DNA from 2 places in the Pseudarthrobacter sp. J1763 genome. Region 2 is predicted to be linked to the other one. Evidence: predicted binding sites of a transcription regulator. Region 2 holds the regulator's gene; the other holds the start of a gene.
What was found. Region 2 encodes HrcA, which represses chaperone genes, less so after heat shock. Its sites were predicted from a motif close to TTNGCACTCGNNNNNNNCGAGTGCNAA; they were not measured.
Positions count from the first base shown of each region.

Region 1: the regulator HrcA is predicted to act here: its motif matches at 10,420-10,446, upstream of groL (chaperonin GroEL).

Region 1 is NZ_JBNPEN010000002.1:8,409-21,676, forward strand. Features, by position in the region: gene gcvT (glycine cleavage system aminomethyltransferase GcvT) at 1-273, shown strand, start outside; gene gcvH (glycine cleavage system protein GcvH) at 291-674, shown strand; gene glyA (serine hydroxymethyltransferase) at 671-1,963, shown strand; gene ACQQCD_RS02060 (L-serine ammonia-lyase) at 2,053-3,450, shown strand; gene ACQQCD_RS02065 (lipid II:glycine glycyltransferase FemX) at 3,513-4,586, shown strand; gene ACQQCD_RS02070 (threonine/serine ThrE exporter family protein) at 4,665-6,152, shown strand; gene ACQQCD_RS02075 (siderophore-interacting protein) at 6,266-7,114, opposite strand; gene ACQQCD_RS02080 (uracil-DNA glycosylase) at 7,144-7,911, opposite strand; gene ACQQCD_RS02085 (DUF3263 domain-containing protein) at 8,039-8,410, shown strand; gene ACQQCD_RS02090 (LytR C-terminal domain-containing protein) at 8,458-9,105, shown strand; gene ACQQCD_RS02095 (ABC transporter substrate-binding protein) at 9,127-10,374, shown strand; gene groL (chaperonin GroEL) at 10,621-12,249, shown strand; gene ACQQCD_RS02105 (RNase H family protein) at 12,460-13,268, shown strand, end outside.
Region 2 is NZ_JBNPEN010000003.1:167,619-176,850, forward strand. Features, by position in the region: gene ACQQCD_RS04345 (PhoH family protein) at 1-876, opposite strand, end outside; gene ACQQCD_RS04350 (GerMN domain-containing protein) at 1,149-2,093, shown strand; gene ACQQCD_RS04355 (16S rRNA (uracil(1498)-N(3))-methyltransferase) at 2,135-2,890, opposite strand; gene dnaJ (molecular chaperone DnaJ) at 2,892-4,019, opposite strand; gene hrcA (heat-inducible transcriptional repressor HrcA) at 4,081-5,094, opposite strand; gene ACQQCD_RS04370 (DUF3097 domain-containing protein) at 5,212-6,051, shown strand; gene ACQQCD_RS04375 (DUF4870 domain-containing protein) at 6,176-6,616, shown strand; gene hemW (radical SAM family heme chaperone HemW) at 6,658-7,890, opposite strand; gene lepA (translation elongation factor 4) at 7,903-9,232, opposite strand, start outside.

The DNA.
Region 1 (13,268 bases), on a different contig from region 2:
GCGGCGAAGGAAGCCGGTTCCGCTCAGGTTCTGGTGGGTCTGAAGGGCTTGGGTCGCCGTGCCGGACGTGGGCACTACCCGGTGACCAAGGATGGTGTCACAGTAGGTGAAGTGACTTCTGGCCAGCCGAGCCCCACCTTGGGCTACCCCGTAGCCTTGGCATACGTGGATGCCGAGTACGCCGAAGTTGGCACAGCATTAGACATCGATTTGCGTGGAAAGTCCGAGCCTTTTGAGGTTGTGGCTTTGCCGTTCTACAAGCGTCAGAAATAGAAAAGGACCGAACTGTTATGGCAAAAGTTGCACCGGAACTCCAGTACTCCGACGAACACGAATGGGTGGCCCGCGAGGCTGACAACGTAGTGAGCATCGGCATTTCTGCGATCGCCACAGACGCCTTGGGTGACATTGTGTACGTGGATCTGCCGGAAATTGGTTCTTCCGTTACTGCCGGGGAAACCTGCGGCGAGGTGGAATCCACCAAGTCCGTCTCTGATCTGTACGCCCCCGTCACCGGCGAAGTCACGGAGATCAACTCTGCAGTGATTGATGACCCTGCATTGATCAATAATGACCCCTATGGCGCTGGCTGGCTGTTCAAGGTTGCAGCCACCGAGGATGGTCCTTTGCTTTCCGCACAGGAGTACGCCTCCAAAAACGGTGGCGAACTGTGACCACCTTTGAGCAGGTTGTAGCGCCGTCGCTCGACGCGCAACTGAGCGATCTGGATCCGGAAATTTCGGTCAAGATCAACGATGAATTGGCTCGCCAGCGCGGTGGTCTAGAAATGATCGCCTCGGAGAACCACACGGCTGTTGCCGTGATGCAGGCCCAGGGCTCGGTGCTGACCAACAAATACGCCGAGGGTTACCCGGGGAAACGCTACTACGGTGGTTGTGAGCACGTTGATGTGGTGGAGCAGCTTGCCATTGACCGTGTGAAAGCGCTTTTTGGTGCCGAGTTCGCCAATGTCCAGCCGCACTCCGGCGCGCAGGCCAACGCAGCCGTGATGCATGCGCTGATCAAACCGGGAGACACCATCATGGGCCTGAACTTGGCTCACGGCGGTCACCTTACCCACGGTATGCGGATTAACTTCTCCGGCCGGCTCTACAACGTGGTTCCCTACGGTGTTCGCGAGGACACCCACACGGTGGACATGGCTGAAGTGGCGCGCTTGGCTCAAGAACACAAGCCGGCATTGATTGTTGCCGGTTGGTCTGCGTATGCCCGCCAGCTGGACTTTGCCGAGTTCCGCAGGATTGCAGATGCTGTGGGCGCCTACTTGATGGTGGACATGGCTCACTTCGCCGGGCTGGTTGCTGCGGGCCTGCACCCTTCACCGGTGCCGCACGCTCACGTGACCACTTCCACCACTCACAAGACTTTGGCCGGTCCCCGTGGCGGAATTATCCTCTCCAACGATCCTGACATAGCTAAGAAGATCAACTCTGCAGTGTTCCCCGGCCAGCAGGGTGGCCCCTTGGAGCACGTGATTGCCGGTAAAGCTGTGGCATTCAAGATTGCTGCATTGCCCGAGTTCAAGGAACGCCAAGAACGAGTGCTTCTGGGCGCCCGTATTTTGGCCGATCGTCTCATCCAGGACGATGTTGCGTCCAAGGGCATCTCGGTGATCTCCGGTGGCACGGATGTTCACTTGGTGCTGGTTGATCTGCGAAATTGTGACTTGGACGGTCAGCAGGCCGAGGATCGTCTCGCGGAAATCGACATCACGGTCAACCGCAACGCTGTACCTTTCGATCCGCGCCCGCCGATGGTCACCTCCGGTTTGCGTATCGGAACGCCTGCGTTGGCGACCCGCGGCTTCGGCGAAGCGGCTTTTGTGGAAGTTGCTGACATCATTGCTGAGGCGCTAATGGCCGACGCCGGAACGGACCTTTCGGGGCTCCGTCACCGTGTGGAGGTACTCGCCGCCGCGCATCCGCTGTACCCAGGGCTCTAGCAGCCCCCGAGTTGGCACTTCGCGCGCATGTTTCCTCGAAACACCCGCGCGAAGTGCCAACTCGATCAAATATTTAGTAAGGAAATCACATGGCCGTTGGCGTCTTCGATCTGTTTTCGATCGGAATTGGTCCGTCCAGTTCTCACACCGTTGGTCCCATGCGGGCCGCCGCGGTGTTCGCAAGCGAGCTCAAAGACAAAGGCGTCCTAGAAAACGTGGCTTCGCTGCGCGTGGACTTATATGGCTCGCTCGCTGCCACGGGCAAAGGCCACGGGACCATGACCGCCGTGCTGCTGGGCCTTGAGGGCTTTTATCCGGACTTGATCCTCCCCGAAGAGGTGGAGGAACGTCTGGCTGCGATTGAATCCAGCGGGGAACTGCAGCTAGGCGGCTCACAAACCCTCGCCTACAGTGTGCCGGACATGATCCTGCACCCGCTCACAGTGCTGGCACGCCACACTAACGGGATGAAGTTCGCGGTCACTGATGCTGCGGGCGAAGTACTTCACGAGGCCACCTTTTTCTCGGTGGGTGGCGGTTTTATTGTTCGCGAAGGCGAAGAAGATGCGGCCCTCAAAGAGCTGGCGGAGTCCAAAAAAGAACTGCCACTGCCGTTCCGCACCGCAGCAGAACTCTTGGGCCGTTGTTCGTCCAAGGGACTGGGCATCTCGGACATTATGTACATCAACGAACGCGCGTCCCGCACGGATGAAGAAATTCGTGAGGGGCTCCTGCACATCTATTCGGTGATGGAAGCCTGTGTTGAAAAGAGCATCAAACGCGAAGGCTTGCTACCCGGCGGACTGAAAGTTCGTCGTCGTGCTCCGGACTGGCACATCCGCCTACTCAAGGAGGACAAGGACCGGGATCCCAAGTATTGGCAAGAGTGGGTTAACTTGGTGGCGCTGGCTGTCAACGAGGAAAACGCCTCGGGCGGACGAGTGGTGACTGCCCCTACCAACGGCGCCGCTGGCATCATCCCTGCCGTCTTGTACTACGCCTTGCACTTTGCCCCCGGTATGGAAAACGCCACTCAAGCAGACCGCGACGACGTGGTGATCAAGTTCCTGCTCACGGCTGGTGCTATCGGGGTGCTTTACAAGGAACAGGCGTCCATTTCTGGCGCCGAGGTTGGTTGCCAGGGTGAGGTGGGTTCAGCCTCGTCCATGGCTGCTGCAGGGCTCGCCGAGGTTATGGGCGGTACTCCGGCGCAAGTAGAAAACGCTGCCGAAATTGCCATGGAACACAACCTTGGCCTCACGTGTGATCCCATCGGCGGGCTGGTCCAAGTTCCGTGCATCGAACGCAACGCCATTGCTGCAGCGAAAGCTATCAATGCCGCCAAAATGGCACTCTGGGGGGACGGCTCACACAGGGTCTCCTTGGATGAAGTGATCATCACTATGCGTGAGACCGGCAAGGACATGAGCTCCAAGTACAAGGAAACTGCGATGGGCGGCTTGGCCGTGAACGTCGTGGAGTGCTGAGACTCGCCAGATAGACTGGCAGCTGTATTCACCTGCCGCTGCTACGAACGGACACTGCACCCTTGCGCGAAATTACCGCCCGTTTTGCTTCCGCTGAGGAAATCAAGAACTGGGACTCCCACGTTATTGCCAACCCCAATGGCGGCAACTTGCTGCAGTCTGAAGCGTTCGCCGAGGTTAAACAGCACTTCGGTTGGAAGCCGCTCTACATGGTCTACGAAGGCGCAAAATACACCAGCTACAACCTAGTGCTGGAGAAGTCCTTCCCGGTCATCGGCAAGCTGTGGTACATGATCAAAGGCCCGGACGTGGCTCACGTGGAGGACATCCCCGCGATCCTCAAAGCCAATGCAGCGTTTGTTCGCCGCGCACGGCTAGGCGTTTTTGCCATCAAAATTGAGCCGGACATCATTAAATCCCCAGAGGCTCAGGCAGTCCTTGAGGGTGCCGGTTTGATCAAAACGCACAATCTGCAGCCCAACGATTCCACAGCCCTGTTGGATATCACGCCTGAAGATAATCAGCTTCTGCGCAACTTGCACAGCCGGGGCCGCAACGCCGTGCGCCGCGCAATCCGTGAGGGCGTAGAAGTGCGCAACATGGAACCCACCGACGCAAACTTCCGCTCCATGTATGCGCTGATGACCAATACGGTGGAGGCTAAGTCGCAGGTGCGGGTTCGCGAATACGGGTATTACAAACAGTTTTGGACCAACTTCATCAAACGCGATCAGGGCCGCTTGCTGTTCGTTTTTGAAAACGGTGTGCCTTCGGTAGGTGCCTTTGTCATCAACTATGGCCGCAAGGGAACCTACAAGGACGGTGGCTCGCTCCAGAAACGCAGCCAGTACGGCGACTCCCACCTGGTCCAATGGACGGCCATCAACCAGCTCAAAGAGCTTGGCTGCACAGAGTATGACTTCTGTGGAACCCCGCCCAGCGACCAGCTCAAGGACACCTCCAACCCCTTCCATGGTTTGGGGCTGTTCAAGACCAGCTTCTCTAAAACCGTCACGGATTTTGTGGGCTGCTATGACCAAGTCCTGAGCCCCATCAAATACAAGGCGTGGACAGCGGGAGCCGAACGAGTGGCCCGTCAGCTGTACACACGCCGCACCGGCAAGCAGTTCTACTAAAGCTGCCACCTAGCTTCTGCAAAGGAACCGCGGCTAGGGTAAAACACTTGGCATCGGACTAGTGGCGAGGAGGGCTTAATGGCGATTGATTCAACGGGTAGTGAACAGAACCCGCAAACTGACGGTCTGCCCAAGACCGAGCCCCTAACGCCGTCGCAAATTCGAGCCAATGCCTCTGCCCGCCGTATGTTGCGCCGTCTAGTCCAAGGCGAGCACCCACCCACGGCACCTTTGAGCATTGTGGACCGCCTCGCCGGCAGCCCCTACGCGAACCCGACTATTCAGGTCAGCGGTATTGATGCCTCGGCCCGCAAAACCATCGACTTTGCGCTGCACCTAGCTGAGACCATGTTCCGTTACGGTGCTGGTGCTTTGGAAGTGGAGACTTCCATCATTGCTGTCACAGCGGCGTTGGGGCTGAAGAACATCGAAGTGGACATCACCAACCAATCGGTGGCCATCAACCATGCGCCAAAGGACCAAACTCCTATCTCACTTTTGCGTGTGGTGCGCTCATGGACCAACAACTACGCCGGCCTGGCAGAAGTTCACCAGCTGGTCACTGACATTATTGCCGGGGGTGTGGGCCGGGCCGAGGCGGTCAAGCGACTCGACACCATCACGCGCAGCACCAAACCGTTCCCGCGCTGGATGGTCACCATGGCCTTCGGTGTGTTCGCGGCGGTCATTGTTGGTGTGCTCGGTGGTGGGATTGGTGCATCGGCCATCGCCTTTGTCTCCAACCTCGCGGTGAGCCTTTTGGCCCGGCAACTGGCCAAATGGCGTGTTCCGGACTTTTTTATTACTTCCGCATGCTCATTTTTGGTGACCTTTATTGCGCTGCTGTTGTGGCGTCTAGGCCTGGGTATTCCACCATCCATTGTGGTGGTGGGCGGTATCTTGCTGCTTTTGCCCACTGGTCGGCTGGTCTCTTCGGTGCAAGATGCGATTAACGGCTTCCCGGTGACAGCTGCCGGACGGTTTTTGTCCACGATGCTTACCTTTGGTGCGTTGGTGGCTGGAATCGCTGTGGCATTTGTTCTGGGCGATATGACCGGTATGGCTGAGATTGACGTGACGGCAACCTTCCCACCTGCCTACCCGTTCTGGGTTTTAGTGGGTTTTGTAGCCATCGCCGTTGTGGCAATTGGTATCACCGAGCAGACCTCGTGGAAGCTTTTATTGCCTACCGCAGCTGTGGGTGTGGTGGGTTACTTGGTCCTGGAGGGTGCCCTGTTGATCGGCATTGGGGACCGGCTTTCACCGGCCGTTTCCGCCGTGGTGATCGGCATTTTGGCTCGCGTTTTTGCCTTGCGGATGGGTGCCCCACAGCTGGTGGTTGCCGTCCCTGCCGCCTTGATTTTGCTGCCCGGATTAAAGATATTCCGTTCCATGTATGTTTTGACGATCGCGGAATCGAACATCCTTTCCGGCACTGGCGGTATGGTCAACGCAGGCGCCATAGTGCTCGGCGTTGCAGCGGGAGTTGTGCTCGGTGACAGCCTGGCACGCCCCATGACCAAGGGCCTTGGAAGTAATGAACGACGGCGGATTCGCCGCCGCTAGCGTCTGGTTCAGCGAGTCAGAACTGTTTACTGACGCTCGGTCACCCGGTTCCCTGGAGGCTGTGGCACCCGGAAGGCCGGGGAGGTACGCGTCGACGGTTTAGGTATGGAGAGCTAGATCTTGCCTACTGGCGTTTTCTTCTCAGCCTGGAATTCATCTTCAACCCGACCCATGGCCCAGTACCCGGAGAGCGAGACTTGGCTACGTTCGAGCCCAAACTGGGTAAAGAGCACTGCCCGGAGGGACTTCATATAGCCGCGCTCGCCGTGTACAAAGGCGTAAACGCGAGCCTCGGGCAGTTGAATTCCACTCACGGCATTGATCAGCATGTCACTTGCCCCGGCCGGAATACCTTCGCGGAACAGCCACTGAACCTGAACGCCCTCTGGGGCATCAATAGCTTGCACGTCGGCTTGCGAGTTGACCTCCAAGACAGCCGCTCCCTTGGCGTCCCGGGGCAAGTATTCCAGAGCGGCTGAGATCGCCGGAACCGCAGCATCTTCGCCAGCAAATAAGTGCCATTCGGTATCCACCGCGGGGGAGTAGGCGCCGCCCGGGCCAGTGAAGACCAGTGCATCACCTGGCTGGGCGTCACGGGCCCACGGGCCAGCCAAGCCTTCGTCACCGTGAACCACAAAATCGATGGCGAGCTCTTGGGCAGCCTCATCAACCCACCGAATGGTGTACGTGCGTGTGAAGGGCCACTGCTCACGTGGAAAGTCTTCACGAATCTGCCACAGATCCAACGGCAAGGGGTACTCGATGCCACGCTGCGGGAAGGCGATTTTGATATAGCGATCAGTGAAGTCATTGTTCACAAATGAGGCGAACCCCGGGCCGCCAGCAATGATCCGTACCATGTGCTCGCTCAACGATTCCTTGCGCAAAACCTCCAGCGTTATTTGTGGCCGGCTCTTGGCAGGAGCGCTGGTGGACACGGGAGTTACCGGGTTTGAAGTCATGGATAAAGACTAGTCGGGGCGGCTGGGAGTTATGTCAGCTCCCAACTAACGGGCGCGGCACCCTGTAGTTCAAGCAATTCGTTCACCCGGCTAAAAGGCTTGGACCCAAAAAAGCCTCGGCTCGCGGACAATGGCGAGGGATGTGCGCTGACCACACTCGGGAACTCATTCACTAAAGGAAGAACCTGTTGAGCGTCTTTGCCCCACAGTACTGAAACCAGCGGCAAGGGGTGACCCAAGGCGTCCAGACGCGTGGCCAACGCAATCACTGCCGCCGTCGTAATTTCATCCCAGCCCAGCGAACGGTGTGAAGCGGCCGCCCCAGAACGTACTGTCAGGGTTCGGTTCAGGAGCAGTACACCTTGCCGGGACCAGCCGCTGAGGTCACCGTGAGCTGGAGGGTGGATGCCCAAGTCAGAGGAGAGTTCTTTATAGATGTTGTTCAGGCTCCGGGGGAGGGGGCGGACCGAGCCATTAACAGAGAAAGACAAACCCATCGCATGACCCGGGGTGGGATAGGGGTCTTGACCCACAATCAGGACTTTGACGTTCTCCAGTGGAAGCGCGAAGGCGGCAAAAACTGCGCTCGCTGCCGGGAGGACACTGCACGGGGCTGCGGCTTCCTCAGCTGCGAGACGCTCCAAAACTCGGCGCAAGGCCGGTTCAACCGGGGTCAAGGCGGGGACCCAGCTGCGATGAACCAATTCTTCCAAGGCTTGTGAACGGAGGTCCACATAGCTGGGACCGCTTTGGGCCGCTGTGGCAGGCAGTTCGAAGAGGGCTTCTGGATCACTCACCCGTCCATCTTGCACCACGTAGGTGCACTATCGCCCAAACGTGCTGACAGTGAGGAAGACACTCGAATGACATGGATGTAATTCGGTTCTAGTATGGAAGGAGCGTCGAACGGAAAGGGGCATCAGAATGTCTACTGCAGCGCAAGCAGCACCCGGCTATGGAACCGCCTCCGGACACGCCCAAACCGAGCCCAAAACTGGTGAACTCGGCACCGGTGAATCGTTCGAATTCGCACTCCGCTCTGACTCGGCCCTCAATGAGCGTGAACAGCAGATGCTGGCCCTCGAACGCCAGTGGTGGAAATATGCCGGAGCCAAAGAACAAGCCATTCGTGAACTCTTCGACCTCTCCGCAACGCATTACTACCAACTGCTGAATTCGCTCATCGACACTGAAGCGGCTCTGGCCCACGATCCCATGCTGGTCAAGAGATTGCGTAGACTAAGGACGTCACGTCAGAGGGCACGCACCGCCCGGCGCTTGGGGTCTGACGCATAAGTTTCGGGTCTCGCCCGGCTAGAACACCAGCAAGGACTCCGATAACCATGAGCAAATACCCGCGCGACGAATTTGATCGTGTCCCAGAATCCGCGGGCCGCCAGGGCGTCCACCGCGCCGCCGAATCCACACCACCGCGAGCAGCTCTCGCTCCTGTGTTGATCGCTGGCGCTGCCGCACTGTTGATTGGTCTTTTGGCTTACTTTGTGGTCCCGCAGATCACCGGCAAGCAAGTAGCGGCGAGCCCAAGTTCCAGCTCGCCAGCGAGCACAGCCAGCACAACCACCGCCCCGGCCGCTACATCACCAGCGAGCACAGGGCCAGCAACTACAGGGCCAGCAACTACAGCGCCGGCAACCACTGCGCCAGCTACTGAATCGGCGACGCCGAGCCAAACACCAACGCCCAGCGAGGCTGGCGAGGACAAAACTGTTCCCGTCTCGGTCTACAACGCCACGACAACCGCTGGACTTGGGGCGAGCGTAGGATCAAATCTTCAGAATAATGGCTGGACCTTGGGTGCGGTGGCCAACTGGCAGGGCGCACAGCAATCCACCTCGGTGATCTTCTACAACGGTGCCGTGCAGAAGGCCAACGCAGAGGCGCTGGGGAAGCTGCTGAATATTACTGTTCTGGTTGATACTCCGGACCTAGGGGAGCCTATTTCCGTTGTTTTGGGACCTGGGTTTCAGTAAACAATCGTGAGGATTTCAAGCATGAAGCGCAGCGTTGCCGTGATGATCGCCGGGTTGTTGGCCGCATCGGTGGCTGCCTGCTCGCCGAGCGGTGACAATGCGCGTACTGCCGATGTGCAAGCCAGCGGCGACGCCACCTTGCGGATTGGGCTCATTCTGGATAATTCAGGGAGCCAATCGTTCCTCAACGATTCTGCGCAAGCCGCTGTGAAACTTGCGGTCAAAGAGATCAATGATGCCGGTGGGCACAAGGGCAAAGACGTTGAACTTTTGCCGGTTTACCCCGGGCGGGACACAGCCGAACAGGCCCGCCGTATGGTTGAAGCCAAAGCAGACGCAGTGATTGGCCCCACCGATTCCTCGAACGTGGGACCGGCTGTGGATGTTCTGGCTAAAGCACATACGGTACTGATTTCCCCAGCCGCCACAGCCAACGCCCTCAGTACGTACAAGAGCAACGGTTACTTCTTCCGCACTATCGCCACGGACTCAGCGCAAGCACCAGTATTGGTCAAACTGGCCAAGGATGGTGGCGCGCACTCGGTGGCAGTGCTGCACGAAAAGAGTGACTACGGCAGCGATGTTGCCTCCGCTGTCTCGGCAGCGATCAAATCTGCAGGGCTCACTGAGAGCACAGTTGCAGAATTTGAACCCGGCGCCGCCGGGGAAGCCGTGAGCAAAATCGCCGAAGGTAAGCCAGACGCCGTCGTACTGATTGCTCGAAGCGGTGCCGACGGCGCTATCGCCGAACTGCACAACGCTGGGCTGAGCGGCAAAAAACTGGTGCTCGCCGACGGTGGCTTGGACAACTATGGTGACCGGATCGCCAAAGGTGCCCTTGAGGGGGCGAGTGTTTTGGTTCCCGGAGCCTTCCCGAGCGCCAAATTTCAAAGTGATCTTGTGGCTGTTGAACCGTCCCTCAAGGACATGAGTTTCGCCGCGGAAACCTATGATGCGGTGAATTTGGTGGCAATCGCCGCGGCCTCCGCACAGGACGACGCCGGTGCCTCCATCGCCGCGTCACTGATCGGCGTTTCTGGTCCAGGAGGTCCCAAAAACGATGGCAAAGCCACGGAGTGTAAGAACTACAAGGACTGCGCCGCGTTGCTGGCCAACGGCACTTCGGTGGATTACCAGGGCCAGTCAGGAACCGTGGGTTTTGATAGCCAAGGCGATGTGACCAGTGCTAATTTCATGGTCTTTGGCTTTGGTACGGACAACAAGCCCGTTTATCGTTCGCAAGAGACTGCTGGCAAAGCGTCCTCTTAAGGCGAACGGCCTTGCACTCTCACCCATGGAGTGCTAATTATTGAGTTAGCACTCCAGCACTTTGACTGCTAACCCGGTTTCGTGTGAATCGAGTTGCGTCAAGAGTTGGAGCAAGAGATAACACCTTGCAGGGTGAGGCTTTCGGTCTGCGGCATACAGAGGCCGTTAACGGGAGCCGTCCGTCGCGGGCACCACTGCTGAGGTTCCTTCACTCTTAACGACTGTCCCGAAAGGACTACTGCCGTTATGGCCAAGATCATTGCATTTGATGAAGAGGCACGCCGCGGTCTCGAGCGTGGATTGAACATCCTCGCCGACGCCGTTAAGGTCACCCTCGGCCCGCGTGGCCGCAACGTCGTGCTCGAAAAGAAGTGGGGCGCTCCCACGATCACCAACGATGGTGTTTCCATCGCCAAGGAGATCGAGCTGGACGACCCTTACGAGAAGATCGGCGCCGAGCTGGTTAAGGAAGTTGCCAAGAAGACGGATGACGTCGCTGGCGACGGTACCACCACGGCAACCGTTTTGGCTCAGGCTCTGGTCAAGGAAGGCCTGCGCAACGTTGCCGCTGGCGCTGACCCGCTGTCCCTCAAGCGTGGAATCGAGAAGGCTGTTGCGGCCGTCACCGAGGAACTGCTGGCTTCCGCTAAGGAAATCGAAACCAAGGAACAGATCGCAGCTACCGCCTCCATCTCCGCTGGCGACACCCAGATCGGCGAGCTCATCGCCGAAGCTCTGGACAAGGTCGGTAAGGAAGGTGTTATCACCGTTGAGGAGTCCAACACCTTTGGCCTAGAGCTCGAGCTCACCGAAGGTATGCGCTTCGACAAGGGTTACATCTCCGCTTACTTCGTCACCGACGCTGAGCGTCAGGAAACGGTTCTTGAAGACCCGTACATCCTGATCGTGAACTCCAAGATTTCCAACGTCAAGGATCTGGTTGCTGTCCTCGAGAAGGTCATGCAGTCCAACAAGCCGTTGCTGATCATCGCTGAAGACGTTGAGGGCGAGGCTCTGGCCACCCTGATCGTGAACAAGATCCGTGGCCTCTTCAAGTCTGTTGCCGTCAAGGCTCCGGGATTCGGTGACCGCCGCAAGGCTCAGATGGCTGACATCGCCATCCTGACCGGTGGCCAGGTTATCTCTGAAGAAGTTGGCCTCAAGCTTGAGACCGCTACTTTGGACCTCTTGGGTCAAGCACGCAAGGTTGTTGTTACCAAGGACGAGACCACCATTGTTGAAGGTGCCGGCGACGCCGACGCCATCGCAGGCCGCGTCAACCAGATCCGTTCCGAGATCGAGAACTCTGACTCTGACTACGACCGTGAGAAGCTGCAGGAACGTCTCGCCAAGCTGGCCGGCGGTGTTGCAGTTATCAAGGCTGGTGCAGCAACCGAAGTTGAGCTCAAGGAACGCAAGCACCGCATTGAGGACGCTGTCCGCAACGCGAAGGCTGCTGTTGAAGAAGGCATTGTTGCCGGTGGTGGTGTTGCCCTGATTCAGGCTGGCGCCAAGGCATTCGCAAACCTCAAGCTTGAAGGCGACGAGGCAACCGGTGCAAACATTGTCCGCGTTGCCATCGATGCCCCGCTCAAGCAGATCGCTTTCAACGCTGGCCTCGAGCCGGGCGTTGTTGTTGACAAGGTTCGCGGTTTGCCGGACGGCCACGGCCTGAACGCCGCAACCGGCGAATACGTTGACCTGCTTGCTGCTGGTGTAAACGACCCGGTAAAGGTAACCCGCTCTGCCCTGCAGAACGCGGCTTCCATTGCCGGCCTGTTCCTCACCACCGAGGCAGTTGTTGCCGACAAGCCTGAGAAGAACGCACCGGCTCCGGCTGGCGGCGACGACATGGGCGGTATGGGCGGCTTCTAGTCCCCAATAGCACTCAGCGTTAGTAACTCACGGCGCGTAACGCTCTGTTTAGCTAAACGCACGACGGCGGCTCTCACCACACGGTGGGGGCCGCCGTTGCCATGTCTCGCCATAGCTGGCCGGCGATAGTGGATCTACTAAGGGTGTGGGAACTGCCGCAAGTGCGAGTCAGTTGGGCGGCGCGGGCCGGGAGTCTGGCAGGATGGTCGAGTGACAATTACAGCTGCTGCCGACGGTTCGGCCCTTGGAAATCCCGGTCCCGCTGGATGGGCTTGGTACGTGGATGAGACTTGCTGGCGCGCCGGCGGTTGGCCGCACGGAACCAACAACCAGGGCGAGCTGATGGCTGTTCTGGACCTGTTCCGGTCCACAGCTCACCTTCCGGAAGAACCGCTGCGGATCCTGTGCGACAGCCAATACGTCATCAACTGCATCACCAAATGGATGCCGGGGTGGAAGCGAAAAGGTTGGCGCAAAGCAGACGGCAAAGCAGTCCTGAATGTAGAGCTCCTCAAGGACATTGACGCGGCTATTGTGGGCCGCAAATATTCTTTCGAATGGGTCAAAGGCCATGCTGGGCACGACCTCAACGAAGCCGCTGACGTGCGAGCCCGCGCAGTAGCAACCGCTTACCAAAACAAAACGACCGTTCCGTCCGGGCCAGGATTCAGTGGCGCTACGACGGCTGATCCAGCCAACGTTGACACAGCAACTACCGGTCCGACAGCGGATGAACCTACCAGCACGGCGGCCGAAGAAGTCCCTGCGGCGGACCAAAAAGTAACAGCCCGCTCGAACGATCTCCTGCAGGACGATCTTTTTAGCAGCCTCGAAGACAATCCCTTCGCTCCGGAATCGGCAAAACCGCAGGATATTGTGGTGGCTCAAGAGCGTGAACTGCTGGACCCAGCGGTCCGGGCAGATATTGGCCGCACTGGTTTGTTGCTCCACAAAGACTTCGAAGAAATTGGCGCCTCGGGCCGGTTGTGGTCCCGAGACGCCATGATCACTTCTTTAGA
Region 2 (9,232 bases):
AACCTGCGTGGTGTCACCGGTGACCACCATCTTGGAGCCAAATCCCAAACGCGTCAGGAACATCTTCATCTGCTCAGGTGTGGTGTTTTGCGCCTCATCTAAAACAATAAAAGCGTCATTAAGAGTACGTCCACGCATATACGCCAAGGGAGCAACTTCAATCGTGCCAGCGGCCATCAGGCGTGGAATTGACTCCGGATCCATCATGTCGTGAAGTGCATCGTAGAGCGGCCGGAGGTACGGATCAATTTTGTCCGTCAAGGTACCAGGCAAAAAACCCAGCCGCTCCCCCGCTTCAACTGCCGGGCGAGTCAAGATGATCCGGCTGACCTCTTTTTGCTGAAGTGCCTGAACAGCTTTGGCCATGGCCAAATAAGTTTTACCCGTACCTGCCGGGCCAATACCAAAAATCACGGTATTGGCGTCGATAGCATCGACGTAGTTCTTTTGGTTCAGGGTCTTGGGCCGAATAGTCCTGCCGCGGCTCGAAAGGATGTTTTGCGTCAGCACGTCCGAGGGGCTTTGAACGCTCTGCTGTTTGAGCATCATCACAAGCTGCTCCAACACCGCCGGCGTTACTCGGGTCTGCCGATTGGCCAAAGCACGTAGCTCACCAATCAGGCGGACAATCGTGGGCACTTCATGGGGCGGACCGGCAATTGAGAGTTCGTCGCCGCGCGCGTGGAAGGCAATACCAGCAAAGCGCTCTTCAATAAAGTGCAAAGCTTCATCATGACTTCCGAGGGCCTGAACCATCTGCTCAGCTGAATCAAAAATCACCACTTCGGTCCGTGTACCCGGAACCGTATGGGGGAACTCGCTTCCCGTTGCAGCCTTTGAACCGGCGCTTCGTCCTGAAATCGGCGTATCGCTCATAGCGGCGGTCCTGATGACCTAGACTCACTCCCTTAGGTTTGACTGCCCGCTGAATGGACTAAAAATCTGAACACAACACAGCAGACGCGTACCCCTAATACTACGTTAGAGACGGTTCACCGGGACCGGAGCGTCTGCGCGTCACTTGGTGTCAGCTACGTCTCAGAGAAGTATCAATCGGATTGCAGTTGGCGTTCTGACCAACTTCCAGCACGCATTGAACCAGCCCATTGTGTCAAGCTGAATAGGCCGAATCGACTAAAGGAACCCGTATGCCCCGCAAGAGCCGCAGAGGAATGAGCACAAGCATTACCGCCGTGTGCTGCCTCAGTGCTGCCCTAGCGTTGTCAGCATGTACGGCGTCCCGGGAGACTACAACAGTCCCCACATTAAGTCCCAGCACCGCGGGCCAAAGTGTAACGCTCAACTCCTCGAGTGCTCCTTTGGAATCCACGGCGGCGGCCAACGAAGCTCCGGTTTACTGGATTGGCCGAGCCGGCGACGACGCTTTCTTGTACCGTGAATTCCGTACCGTAGACAATGCCGCCAACGCAGAGAATCCCATCACCGACGCCTTGCGAATCATGATGTCGGAGAAACCACTGGACCCTGACTACTTCACTTCGTGGCAGTCTCCGCAAAAACTAGCAACCTCGATTTCCGGCAAGAACATTATTACGGTGGATCTGTCTCCAGATGCCTTTAGCGCCAACATGGATGCTGGAATGGCTCAGCGAGCTGTACAGCAATTGGTGTATACGGCCACTGCAGCTGCGTCCAGCTCAGGAATGATCGACGCCGGACAACAAATCCAGGTAGTGGTCTTAGTTGATGGGCACACCGACTACAACGCCTTTGGCCATGTGAAGCTGGGTCAACCGATGCAACGCGATGCCAGCCTTGTCGCTCCGATTTGGGTGATTGACCCGCAAGAGGGAACCAAGTTCCCCACTGGGAAGGTCAGTTTTAACGGTTTGGCATCAACCCTGGGCGAAGCAGTGACGTGGCAGATCTTGCGAAAGAACGCGTCCGGAAACAACACAGTGGTGCTTAATGGTGAGTCAAAGGTTTCCACCGAGGCTGGCAAAGCCGGACTGTTTTCCAGTTCGGCAGATCTGCCTGCCGGTGAATATGAACTACGTGCGACCATCAAACCCGCAACGGGTGCGCCTGCCACCTCAGCGGTGGTTGATACAAAACATTTCAGCGTTAAGTAGCCAGCTTTAGCCTTCTAGGGCACCTCAAAAGCAAGGCCCAGTCACCAGCGAGAATAAAACTCCGACGCCGAGACAATCGCCGCCGGTCCTGCCGTGGAAGAGCGCAGCACGTGGTGACCTAAGAGTGCAAGTTTCGCCCCGGCGTCGAGCATGTTCTGTACCTCTCGCGGTGTAATACCGCCCTCTGGCCCCACAATAAACAGCACTTCTCCGTCTGCTTCTGGCACGGCGCTTTTCAGCACTTCCCGCAGCGGCTCTGTTGCCTCTTCGTGAAGCACAATCGCCAAGCTCGCCGAGCGGATGGCCGTGAGCAGCCCCGCGGATTCGACGACGTTTCGCACCTCCGGGATCACCGAACGGCGCGCTTGTTTAGCTGCTGCCCCTACGCCAGAGCGCCACTTGGCGAGGGCTTTTTCGCCTCGCTCGCCCTTCCACCGCACAATGGCACGTTCTGATTGCCACGGGATAATAGCGTCCACGCCTAGCTCAGTGGCCGTCTCGATGGCTAGTTCATCTCTGTCTCCCTTGGCGAGGGCCTGGACCAAAACCAATCGCGGGGCTGGAGGTGTCTCATGCAGCAATTGGGCGCATTCAACCTCCAAAACCCCGCCTTCGGTGCTGGCAACCGTGCCGCGTAGGCGAACACCAGCGCCGTCAACCACATCAACCGGCTCCCCCACTGTCATGCGTTTGACGGTGATAGCGTGCCGCGCTTCTGCGCCGCTGAGAGCGAAGCGAGCTCCAATGGCCATGCCATCCAGTTGGCCGGCCTCCGTGAAGAAGACGGGGTTGCTCACCCTAGTGGTTTCCCAAACGATCGCGCAGCTTAGCGAAAACCCCACCACTCGAAGCGAGTTTGCCCTCGGTAAATTGTTCAGAACGCAACTTGGCCAATTGCTGCAGCAACTCTTCCTGAGCCGCATCAAGCTTGGTGGGTGTCTCCACCTGCAAGTGCACCTTCAGATCGCCACGGCCCTGGCCGCGCAAGTGGGTCACGCCTAGCCCACGGAGGGTCACAACTTCGCCGGACTGGGTGCCGGATTTAACGCTGATCTCTTGAGCGCCGTCAAAGGTGTCCAAGGTCACGTCCGTGCCCAAGGCGGCAGCTGTCATAGGAATCGGCAAAGTGGCGTGCAGGTCATCGCCTTCACGAACAAACATGGAGTCATTGTTGACCCGGATTTCTACATACAAGTCACCCGACGGACCGCCCGCAATACCGGCCTCGCCCTGACCAGTGAGCTGAATGCGTGTTCCTGTGCCAACCCCGGCAGGGATTTTGACAGTTAGCGAACGCAAGCTGCGAATTCGTCCTTGACCGTTGCACTCATTGCACGGGTCCTTGATAACGGTTCCAAAGCCTTCACAGGTTCCACATGGAGCAGCCGTCATAACGTTGCCCAAAATGGAGCGGACCGCACGTTGCACTTGTCCGCTACCGCCACAAATATCGCAGCGCTCGGGCTGGGATCCCGCACGGCAGCAGCTGCCATCACATGTGGGACAAACGATGGCGGTTTCAACGTCGATCTTTTTGTTGACGCCAAATACGGCATCTTTGAGGTCAATACGAACACTGATCAACGCGTCCTGACCACGGCGAACCCGCGAGGCAGGACCTGACGCAGCACCACCGCCGAAAAAGCTTTCAAAAATGTCTTGGAACGCAAAGCCCTGGCCTGCATAACTTCCGCCGCCAAAACCATTGTCGGTGCCGTTTTCATTGCCGGTGGTGTCATAAACACGACGTTTCTGCGGATCGGAGAGGACCTCATAAGCGTGGGTGACTGCCTTGAAGCGCTCAGACGCGTCCTCGCCCGGATTAACATCGGGGTGCAAGGTGCGTGCGAGCTTCCGGTAAGCCTTCTTGATCTCCTCGCCACTTGCTTCGCGGGAGACGCCAAGAACTTCATAGTGGTTGCTCAAGTTACTTCTTCACTTCCTCTTCAACTTCGTTTTCGCTACATAAGTCGCTAGGGAAACGACTTCAGCCTGCAAGAATTTTTGACAAATAACGCGCCACGGCTCGGACGGCAGCCATGGTGGTTGGGTAGTCCATCCGGGTGGGACCGAGGACACCAACCTTGGAGACAGCTTCTGGCCCGTATCCGGTAGCCACCACGGACGCCTCAGCCAAAGAATCATTGGCGTTTTCGCGACCAATACTGACCGTGACGCCACGCGGATCCGTTGACATTTCCGTCAGTAGCCGCAGCATCACCACTTGTTCTTCAAGCGCTTCAAGCACGGGACCGATGCTCAACGGGAAATCACCAGTGGACCTGGCTAGGTTTGCTGTTCCGGCCATCACAATGCGATCTTCACGGTTGTTCTGCGAAAGCAGCCGCAAGGCGTTGGAGATTTCAACGGCTACTACTCGTAAGGGCATGGGAACTGTCAAGGGCACTGCCGCGATTGTCTCTGGCAATAGGTTCAGTGGAGTACCTGCAGCCACAGACAAAAACTTTGCTCGCAAAGCAATCAACTGTTCTTCGGGCAGTTCTGTTCCAATTTCAATGACTTTTTGCTCAACCACGCCAGTGTCCACAATCAGGACGATCAATACCTGACGAGGTGCCAGTTGAACGAACTCTAGGTGCCGCAGCTTGGCCCGACTGAGGTGTGGATACTGGACCACCGCAACTTGGTTGGTGATTTGTGAGAGCAACCTCACTGTCCGATCCAAGACGTCATCCAGGTCATCAGAGCCATTAAGTAACGATTCAATGGCCCGACGCTCTGCAGCCGAGAGCGGCTTCACCGACGAGATTTGGTCCACGAAAACCCGATAGCCCTTATCCGTAGGGATTCGGCCAGCGCTCGTATGGGGCGCCGTAATCAGACCTTCGTCTTCAAGGGCTGCCATGTCATTGCGGATGGTGGCGCTGGAAACGCCCAAATGATGCCGCTCCACGAGCGCCTTGGAACCCACTGGCTCACGCGAGTGCACATAGTCCTCCACGATGGCGCGTAATACTTCAAGCCGGCGCGGGTCACTCACATGCATTCACCTCCAAGTGGTATTTCGGTTAGCACTCTGTATGCTCAAGTGCTAAGTCTAGTATGCGTCATTCGCCCCTTGGGGCAGCAAATTTTAGAAGCCACAGCGGAGCTTGATATGTCTTACAGTTCATGGGGTCCGCAGGACCTCACTCCTGCCAAGCAGCAACAGCTTGCTGAAGTTCCTGTGGAACTCGGCATGGTGTTGGAGGACGTGCAGTCAGGTTGGGTGGGCGCCGTAACGCGGGTAGAAAAATCTGGCGGCATGCACGTCGTAGCCCTAGAAGACAACCGCGGCAAAACTAAGTCGTTCCGCCTAGGCTTCGGGTTTTTACTTGAAGGTGTGCCCATCAAGCTCACCGCGCCTGCCCCCAAATCACGCACCATGGCCCCAGCACTCACCGCATCCGGTTCAATCCGGGTTGAGCAGCGCGCTCAAGTGGCCAAAGCGAGCCGAATTTGGGTTGAAGGAAAACACGACGCCGAACTCGTTGAGAAAGTTTGGGGTGACGATCTGCGTGTTGAGGGCATTGTGGTTGAACCTCTTCACGGTGTTGACGACCTCGCCGCCGCCATCCGTGCTTTCCAGCCAGGGCCCCAGCGGAAACTAGGAATCTTGGTTGATCACTTGGTCCACGATTCAAAGGAATCAAAGATCGCAGCCGAGGCAATGGCGGTTCCCGGTGCAGCAGCAAACGTACTTATTGTGGGACACCCCTACGTAGATGTGTGGCAAGCCATCAAACCAACAACTTTGGGAATTCCGGCGTGGCCACAAGTCCCCCGCGGTACCGATTGGAAAACTGGAATCCTCAAGGCTTTTGGTTGGCCACACGGCACTGCCGAGGACACCGGTCTAGCCTGGCAACGTTTGCTATCTCGGGTTAATAGCTACGCAGACCTAGAGCCCTCGCTCTTGGGCCGCGTTGAAGAAGTCATTGACTTTCTGACGGCCTGAGTGTTGGAGCTCATTTACGCAAATAGCGGGGCACAGCAAGTATCCTTGATAGAGGCCGCATCCCGGCGAACCCAAAGCACCTCGGTGGACCAACCGCCGCCAAGAGATTTGAAGGAAACGCACCGTGGCACAGGACGCCAGCACCCCACCACCCGCCTCACAGAATTCCTCCCCAGGGCCGCATCACGGCGAGCCGACGGAATTCCATGGCGTAGCAGCAAATGCGTTGCCGCTCACGGCCAGTGAAGATCGTCAGTGGGCAACTTTGGCGCACTTTGGCGGGATTCTTGGCTTTGTGCCGTCTCTGTTGATCTACCTGATTTTCAAGGAGCGCGGCCCTTTTACAGCGCAAGAATCCAAAGAAGCATTGAATTTCACTTTGCCTCCAACGATTGCTGCAGTGTTGGCCAACATCTTGGTCCTTGTCCCCGTAGTGGGAAATATATTTGCGGTGATTGCCACGCTGATCTGGATTGCTCTGACCATTTTATCGGTCAACGCCGGTGTTCACGTAAACCGCGGCCAACCGCACCGTTACGCCTTTAATCTGCGCCTCATTCACTAGCCAAGAGGATAGAAATGATGGTCCCCCTTGGCGGCTAGCGTCTAGAGGTCAGGGAGGATTTGGCGCACCACAGCGTCAGCCAGCAACCGGCCCTTGAGGGTCAGCTTAAGCGTCCCGGCAAAGGCAGCTAGCGGTTCGACCAGCTCCTGGGCAATCAGACCGGCAATTTGTTTACGGCCCTCCTCGGACAACTCAGCAACGTCTAGACCGGTAGCCAAGCGGGTAGCCAGCATCACGTTCTCCACGTGTCTAGTTGCCTCATCTAGCGTTTCGCGGCCAGCCGCTGGCGAAGCGCCCGTCCCCAAGCGGTTGGCATAGGCGGTGGGATGCTTAACATTCCACCACCGGACACCGCCAACGTGTGAGTGGGCGCCTGGCCCAATCCCCCACCAATCAGTTCCGCGCCAATACGCCAAATTGTGTTCGCAACGATCTGCCGGTGTTCGCGCCCAATTGCTCACTTCATACCAACTTAGTCCGGCTGCGCTGATGAGCTCATCGGCGAGTTCGTACTTAGTGGCGTGATCGTCGTCGTCCACGTCCGCCACTTCACCACGACGAATCTGTGCAGCGAGTTTAGTACCGTCCTCAATGATCAAGGCATAAGCACTAATGTGGTCTGGACCGTAACTGAGCGCTGTCTCTAGAGAGGTGCGCCAATCGTCGACCGACTCACCCGGGGTTCCATAGATGAGGTCCAGACTCACGGCCAGCCCGGCTTCTCGAGCCCATGCCACAGCCTGCGGAACGCGATCAGGATTGTGGGTTCGGTCAAGAGTTTTCAGAACATGCGGTACTGCAGATTGCATACCGAAGGAGACTCTAGTGAAACCCGCATCCGCCAATAGCTGGAGCGATTCGGCAGTCACTGAGTCCGGGTTGGCTTCGGTGGTGACCTCAGCGTTTTCCGCGAGGGTCCAATGTGTGCGGGCACGGCCCAGAATCTCGGTCAAGTCAGCGGCAGGGAGCAAAGTTGGTGTCCCGCCACCAAAAAACACGGTGCTCAATTCACGCTTGGGCAGCCCCGATTTTGTCAGCACTTCTGCTGCGAAATCGACTTCTGACGCCGCAGTCTGGGCGTAGGCGTCTTGCGAAGCACCGCCGCCCAGTTCCGTTGCTGTGTACGTGTTGAAGTCGCAATAACCACAACGCACTGCACAAAACGGGATGTGGACATAGAGCCCGAAGGCTCGCTGCTCGGCACCAACGCCCGCTTGCGCCGGCAAAAGACCGTCAGCGGGCGCCGGATCCCCGAGAGGAAGAACACTTGGCACTAGGTAACTGCCCTACTTTTTCTCTTTGCCCTTGGACTCATCAGTAGTGAGCGCAGCAATAAATGCTTCCTGCGGAACTTCCACACGGCCCACCATCTTCATACGTTTTTTGCCTTCTTTTTGCTTTTCCAGCAGTTTGCGCTTTCGAGTGATGTCACCGCCGTAGCACTTAGCCAAAACGTCTTTGCGGATAGCTCGAATACTTTCGCGGGCAATAATGCGCGCGCCAATGGCAGCCTGAATGGGAACCTCAAATTGCTGGCGGGGAATCAATTCACGCAGCTTGCCAGTCATCATCACACCGTACGCATAAGCCTTATCGCGGTGAGTAATGGCGCTGAACGCATCAACTTGCTCGCCTTGGAGCATAATGTCCACTTTGACTAGGTCGGCGACTTGCTCGCCGTCGGCCTTCCAGTCAAGTGAGCCGTAGCCCCGCGTCTTGGACTTAAGAATGTCAAAGAAGTCGAAAACAATTTCCGCAAGCGGTAGCCGGTAGCGAATTTCAACGCGATCTTCCGAAAGGTAGTCCATTCCGCCCAACACACCACGGCGACCTTGGCACAGTTCCATAACAGCGCCAACGAATTCGCTGGGCGCCAAGATGGTGGCAGCAACCATAGGTTCGCGGACTTCACCAATTTTGCCCACCGGGAATTCGCTGGGGTTGGTTACCTTAACAACCTTTTTGTCCTCGAGCGTGACCTCGTATTCAACGTTGGGCGCTGTGGAAATCAGGTCCAGGTTGTATTCGCGTTCTAGGCGTTCTCGAGTGATTTCAAGGTGCAAAAGTCCCAAGAACCCAACCCGGAACCCGAACCCTAGCGCCGCAGAAGTTTCCGGCTCGTAGACTAGGGCGGCGTCGTTGAGCATAAGTTTTTCAAGAGCGTCCCGCAGCACCGGATAGTCGGCACCGTCCAGTGGGTAAAGTCCGGAGAACACCATAGGTTTTGCGTCCGCGTAACCCGGCAAGGATTCCGACGCCGGTTTGGCAAGGTTAGTGACCGTGTCACCAACCTTTGACTGGCGAACGTCCTTCACACCGGTAATGAGGTAACCCACTTCGCCAACACCCAGGCCCTTGGAAGGTGTGGGCTCCGGGGAGCTGACGCCGATTTCCAAAAGCTCGTGAGTGGCACGGGTGGACATCATCTGAATACGTTCGCGCGGAACGAGGTGACCATCCACTACACGCACATAGGTGACCACGCCGCGGTAGGTGTCGTATACAGAGTCAAAAATCATGGCCCGGGCCGGAGCGTTCGGGTCACCGACGGGTGCGGGGAGGTCGCTAACAATCTTGTCCAGCAACGCTTCAACGCCGGCGCCAGTTTTGCCTGAA